One region of the Klebsiella electrica genome, then DNA from elsewhere that is predicted to be linked to it. Evidence: predicted binding sites of a transcription regulator. Region 1 holds the regulator's gene; each other region holds the start of a gene.
The links. The regulator CRP, encoded in region 1, controls carbon source genes, mostly activating them, when cyclic AMP is high. The targets are predictions, from matches to a motif close to ATGTGANNNNNNTCACAT.
Positions count from the first base shown of each region.

Region 2: the regulator CRP is predicted to act here: its motif matches at 1,623-1,640, upstream of azuC (stress response protein AzuC).
Region 3: the regulator CRP is predicted to act here: its motif matches at 648-665, upstream of Electrica_RS19260 (maltoporin).

Region 1 covers NZ_CP041247.1:400,636-402,908, forward strand. The annotation lists gene Electrica_RS01795 (YccS/YhfK family putative transporter) at 1-715, opposite strand, end outside; gene crp (cAMP-activated global transcriptional regulator CRP) at 767-1,399, opposite strand; gene Electrica_RS01805 (OsmC family protein) at 1,706-2,110, shown strand; gene Electrica_RS01810 (phosphoribulokinase) at 2,171-2,273, opposite strand, start outside.
Region 2 covers NZ_CP041247.1:1,924,869-1,927,141, reverse strand. The annotation lists gene Electrica_RS09120 (MFS transporter) at 1-1,110, shown strand, start outside; gene Electrica_RS09115 (DUF2766 family protein) at 1,159-1,410, opposite strand; gene azuC (stress response protein AzuC) at 1,490-1,573, opposite strand; gene Electrica_RS09105 (MFS transporter) at 1,781-2,273, shown strand, end outside.
Region 3 covers NZ_CP041247.1:4,022,856-4,025,128, forward strand. The annotation lists gene Electrica_RS19255 (LacI family DNA-binding transcriptional regulator) at 1-487, opposite strand, end outside; gene Electrica_RS19260 (maltoporin) at 756-2,027, shown strand; gene Electrica_RS19265 (glucose PTS transporter subunit EIIB) at 2,162-2,273, opposite strand, start outside.

The DNA.
Region 1 (2,273 bases):
GTAAATCCAGCGCCATCTGAAACACCCGCAGCAGGCGCTTTTGGTCGTTGCGCTGGTTTGCCGCCAGCATATGCATCTGCTGGTAGCATTGGGTGATCAGGTCCACTACCTTCTGCTGGCGCGTGAGCAACGGCGGCAGCGAAGTGCCCGGATCGATGTGCTGGGTCAGCAGGCTGTATTTGGCTTCGCAGTAGTTAGCCAGCTCCCGATAGAGCAGGCTCAGCGATTCACGCAGCGGCTGCTCGCGCCATAGCCAAAACCAGAACCAGCTAAACAGGCCGTACCACAGCGTCCCGAGGGCGTAGATCAGCAGCGGCTCCCAGACGGGCATATTGCCAGCGAGGCTCAGGGTGAAGATAGCGGCAATGAGCGAAGCGGGCAGTAGCCTGGCGTGCAGAGAGCTGATCTCCGCCGTTACGCCGAGCAGCAGCGTCAGGCCACTGAGAATCAAGGGCAGCGGGATGTCCTGCTGAAGAAGAAGCTGGACAACCAGACTACAGCCGGCAAATAACGAACCGCCAATAATCAGACGCTTAAAAAAGCGTTTGTGCGGGGTATCCAGACCGGCGACGTTACAGCAGGCGGGTACCAGCGAGAACAACAGACCTTGCTGTAAGTGCCCGAGGAGGAGGCCTGTTGCAACCGGCAAGCACAACACCAGCGTTTGCCGCAGTGCATAGTTGACTTCCGGGTGGTAAATCAGCCTGCGCCACATAGGGGAAACAAAAACGGCGTATTGCGGACGCAACACGCCGTTTTTATCGACTTAACGGGTACCGTATACGACGATAGTTTTACCGTGGGCGGAGATCAGATTCTGATCTTCCAGCATCTTCAGGATACGGCCAACGGTTTCACGGGAACAACCCACGATCTGACCGATTTCCTGGCGGGTAATTTTAATTTGCATACCATCAGGGTGGGTCATCGCATCCGGCTGTTTTGCCAGGTTCAGCAGCGTCTGAGCGATGCGCCCGGTGACGTCGAGGAAGGCAAGGTTACCCACTTTTTCTGAGGTCACCTGCAGACGGCGAGCCATCTGCGATGACAAGCGCATCAGGATATCCGGGTTAACCTGAATGAGCTGACGGAATTTTTTGTAGGAGATTTCGGCCACTTCACATGCGGTTTTCGCACGTACCCAGGCGCTACGCTCCTGGCCTTCTTCAAACAAGCCTAATTCACCGATGAAATCGCCCTGGTTGAGGTAAGAGAGGATCATCTCTTTACCTTCTTCATCCTTGATGAGCACAGCCACAGAGCCTTTGACGATGTAGTACAACGTTTCTGCTTTTTCACCCTGGTGGATCAGCGTGCTTTTAGATGGGTACTTATGAATGTGGCAATGAGACAAGAACCATTCGAGGGTAGGGTCTGTTTGCGGTTTGCCAAGCACCATGCGCGGTTATCCTCTGTTATAAGCTATCTCCGGGTGCCGACACTACACGGCATCCGGGCATGCAATCGTATTGTTTCCCTATGCCTGGGAAACGGGCTGGTGATTTTTCTTCAGCCTGTAATGTGAACTCCTCTGCATACATGCAGTACATCAATGTAATACTGTAGCATCCCGACTGTTTTAGCATAGCTTTTGCCGTATGTCTCCTGGTGTCTCGCTTCAGCATGATGCAGGTCGCCTTCCGTTGCGAGAATTGTTATGTACGCGTAATCTGTCAGGAAAATTGCAACCTTGGAGTTAAATTTTATGCAAGCTCGTGTGAAATGGGTGGAAGGGTTAACCTTCATCGGAGAGTCGGCGTCAGGTCACCAGATTCTGATGGACGGCAACTCCGGAGATAAAGCGCCAAGCCCGATGGAGATGGTGCTGATGGCGGCGGGCGGATGCAGCGCTATTGATGTCGTGTCTATTTTGCAGAAAGGTCGCCACAACGTGACTAACTGTGAAGTCAAGCTGACGTCTGAACGTCGGGAAGAGGCGCCGCGCCTGTTTACCCATATCAATCTGCATTTTATCGTCACCGGCAAAGAGCTGAAAGAGGCGGCCGTTTCCCGTGCGGTGGATCTGTCGGCGGAGAAATACTGCTCGGTGGCGCTGATGCTGCAAAAAGCGGTGAACATCACCCACTCGTTTGAGGTGGTGGAGGCGTAATGCCAGATACCCGGTGGCGCGAGCGTACCGGGTTGACACCGTTTTGTCGCGCCGCCCAATTTAAATCGCTTTGCCTTCCATCAAGCGCTCCACCAGCGGCGTCATGATGAGCTCCATCGCCAGCCCCATTTTCCCGCCCGGCACCACCAGCGTATTGATATGT
Region 2 (2,273 bases), 1.5 Mb from region 1:
TCATTACGCTCTAAACTAACCGGCTATAAAGCCATTTTTGGCAAGCTGGCCAACTTCCTGGCGGCGTTTATCCCTGGTCAGTTTATCCTTTTATATGGCAAAGACTCCGCCACGCCATTCTTCCTGACCGGGCTGACCTACGGGTTTATCCTGATTATCGCTATCTCCTGTCTGTGGTATTGCAGCTGGGAGCGCCCGCATGAAGAAGAGGCTCGGGTGAGCGAGAAAAAAGGCCTGCTCACGACCCTGCTGATGCTGGCGAAGGATATGCGTTCAACCTTCTCTCTGCGCGTGTTTCGCAAGCATCTGGGCATGTATCTCTGCGGTTTCGGCGCCGAATGGTTGTTTGCCTCAGTCTTTACCTACTTCGTTATCTTTGTCCTGCAGCACGATCCGGCGATGGTTGCCGGGCTGAACAGCCTGAACTCGATTCTGCAACTGCTCTCTACGGCATTGTTTATCGGTCTGTGCGTGAAAAAGGGGTTCAGCAAGCCCTATATCCTGGCGCTGAGCATCGTGATTTTCTCCGTGTTGCTGTACACCTCGCTGTGGTTTTTCCACCTGCCTGCCCATCTGGCTACCATTCTAATGTTCGGGATCACGGTCCTGTTTGGTCTCGGGACCGGTGGCGTGTACTACATTCCATGGACCGTTTACACCTTCCTCGCCGATGTTGATGAGATCTATACCGGTCGCCGTCGCGAAGGGATCTATGCGGGCGCCATGACCTTCTCCGGCAAGATCCTGCGTTCGATTATTGTCTTCACGATGGGAGCCATTCTCAGCTTCTACGGGTTCCAGTCGAAAGCGCATACGCAACCAGAAAGCGCAGTCACCGCCATTGCGGTGGTGTTCTGTAGCGGCGTGATCCTGCTGGCGCTGGCGGCCATTGTCTTCAGTAAGCAGATGAAGCTGGATCGTCAAGCGCACCAGGTGGTATTACAGGAAGTGGCGCGGATTAAAGCAGGTGGTAAGGTTGGCGATATCCCGGCCGATGTGCGCAGTATTGTGGAGGATTTAGTCGGCCACCGTTATGAGGAGTGCTGGGGCAACAGTAAGCGATTTAAAGATGAGCAGCCAGCGCCAGCAAGGACCGCTATCTCGCATTAACATCGGGTTTTCGCCCCGCCATCGCCAATGACAGCGGGGCGAAACAACTTAGTGAGCTTCACCCTGCGGCGTAAACTTAAGCTCAATCAGCGCAATCGCTTTTTGGACCGCACGCAGCGTCACCGGATCGGCCGAAGCCGGATGGCTGGCAAAATCGATGGCTTTCAGTTGCGTGGTCATTTTTTCGCGCACTTCAACAGGGGCGATGACATCAATGACGTCGAGAATCTGTTTGATAACCAACTGGCAGGCGACAACGTCAGAAACCAGTTCGTCTTGTTCGGTGAGATGTTGAGACATTTATTACTCCTTTTTCGAGGAGCGTCATAGTAACCTAAATCCCGCGAGATAAAAAAACCTGCCGCAGCAGGTTTTTTTATCAGAACATACCGGCCGGCGGTACATCTTTGAATGTTTTGCAGTACTGCTCGAACATGCTCTTCAGAATTTTGCGCAGCTTCATGAAGCGACTCCGGTTTTGTTATGCAGGTGTTACCATTTATGGGCTTATAATATGACTTGCATCACATAAATCAATAGAAACATGCTTTATCTCACAATTTTTTCACAAAAATAATTTATGAATTAAACAAAATTGAGAAAAATCGCAGAGTGAAACGCCCGCGCGTTTTTCCCGCGATCGGCATCTCACCTGGCGATGGCTGACACCATGAGTACAGATATCTCTTCACGGGAAGGCCGCGCCTTCTCCGCTCCCGCCCTGCTGGTCGCCGGGGCATTTTTCATGGAATTTCTTGACGGGACGGTGATCGCGACCGCCCTGCCGGACATGGCAACGGATTTTGGCATGGCGGCGGTTGACCTCAATATCGGCATCAGCGCCTACCTGATTACGCTGGCGGTGTTGATCCCGGCCAGCGGCTGGATTGCCGATCGTTTTGGCGCACGTAAGATCTTCACGCTGGCGTTGGCCATTTTTACGCTTGCCTCCGTTTTTTGCGGCTTTTCCACCAACGTGAACACTTTTGTCGCCATGCGTATTCTGCAGGGGATCGGTGGCGCGTTGATGATTCCCGTCGGCCGTCTGGCGGTCCTGCGCACCACACCGAAAGATCGACTCATCCAGGCCATTGCGACGCTGACATGGCCGGCGCTGGTTGCGCCGATCATCGGCCCGCCGCTGGGTGGCTTTATTACCCGCT
Region 3 (2,273 bases), 1.6 Mb from region 1:
ACGAAACGTTAAACACGGAGCTGTAGGGATCGACATCGAGAAAGAGACAAACGATATCATCGTTGTCAGCCGCGATTTTCTGGGCCTGTTCGGTCTCCAGAGGCACGTTGATAATGACCTTATCAACCAGCTGAGACTTCAGCTCATTGATGGATTCCTGAATACTTTGATTGACGCTCTCATCAATCATCGAGATTAATACCTGATAACCTTCCACGTTCGCATAGCGTTTTACCGCTGCAGCAACCTGAGAAGGCGCGTGCAACGACAGTGAAATCGTCACCAGACCGACGGTCCGGCTTTGCTTGCCCACCAGCTGCTGCGCCAGGCGGTTAGGGACATACCGCAATAGCTCGATGGATTTCTCCACCTTACGACGCGTGGCCTCGGATACATTGGCAGATTTATTGAGCACCCTGGACACGGTCTGATAGGAGACGCCTGCGTGACGCGCGACATCTTCTAAGGTTGCGCTTTTCGACTTCATGGTCCGGTTCCTTATGTTGTTATCCCTGGATTGTAACAGGGGCTATTTGAAAAAACGCGCCCCGCAACGCTCCCCTGCTAAAAAAGACAATAAAAGTATTACGCTCACAATACATCAAATTGTGAATGGACTCACTTACCGTAACAAATTACGTCATTTTATTTGCACTTAATCACACTATCGCAATCATTAAATTGCCTGTCGTTACGTTTAGGCATTTCATTACACCGTTAATGTGAACGTAATACAAAACAATAAGAGGATAGACATGAACACTACGCTGCGCACAGTCTCTGTTGCGTTGGCCGCCGCGCTGATTTCACCATCCGTGCTTGCGGCTTCCGCCTCTGTTCCTGGAATCGATTTTCATGGTTATATGCGTGCCGGAGTTGGGGTCTCCGGGGATGGCAGCCTGGCCGAATGGCAAAAAAACAAAATTGGTCGCCTGGGTAACGAATCCGATACCTATGGCGAACTGGAGCTGGGTTCCGAGGTGTACAAGAAGGACGACGTCAGCTTCTATCTCGATAGCATGGTCAGCATGGTCTCTGACGGTTCTAACGATAACGAAACCACCCGCAATGACGATGCGCAGTTTGGCCTGCGTCAGCTGAACCTGCAGATAAAAGGGCTGATCCCCGGCGATCCGAATGCGGTCATTTGGGGCGGTAAGCGCTACTACCAGCGCCACGATCTGCACATCATCGATACCAAATACTGGAACATCTCCGGTTCCGGCGCCGGGGTCGAAAACTACAGCTTAGGCCCAGGCGCCGTTTCACTTGCCTGGCTCCGCGGTGACGCGAACGACGTTGATTACCGCGTCGATGGCGACAGCAACGTCAATATTAACTATGTCGATCTGCGCTATGCGGGCTGGAAACCGTGGTCCGGCGCCTGGACCGAATTTGGTATCGACTACGCGATGCCTAACACCACCAAAAAACAGGACAGCTACGGCGGGCTGTACGATGCCGAAAACGGCGTGATGCTGACCGGTGAAATCAGCCAGGATATGCTGGGCGGTTACAACAAGCTGGTTCTGCAGTATGCGAATAAAGGGCTGGCGCAGAACATGGTCTCCCAGGGCGGCGGTTGGTACGACATGTGGAACTATGTCAACGATGCCACCGGCTATCGCGTGATCAACACCGGTCTGATTCCGATCACCGACAAATTCTCGATTAACCATGTGCTGACCTGGGGCTCCGCCGACGACATCACCGACTACACCAACAAAACGCGCTTACTCTCTCTGGTCGCACGCGGACAGTATCAGTTCACCGAGTATGTCCGTTTGATTGGCGAGGTCGGCGGTTTCTACCAGAAAGACAGCTATAAAAACAATACCGACTACAAACAAGCCGGCGAGAAATACACCATTGCGCTGGGTCTGGCCGATGGCCCGGACTTTATGTCACGCCCGGAATTACGTATTTTCGCCTCCTATCTCAATGATTCAGAGAACGGCAAACCGTTTGACGATAAAACCGCCAGCAATACGTGGAACTTCGGTGTCCAGGTCGAAGCCTGGTGGTAAGAGGAATCTGGTTATCTGAACCTGTGTTATCTCCAGCTGTAAGGTCGTAATTACCCTCCGGTAATGATTATTGCCATTGTTTTCTTTGTCTTATTTTCGGGATAACTCAATATTGAGTTATCCCTTTTTATTTATTATTTATGGCTGGTAAAGTGCTCATCTAATAGTTGACGCAGAGCATCAGACTGCTTGCCGAAAATAGCGTGCACCTGTTGCCCGAGAATAATTACACCCAGCGCCCCTTGC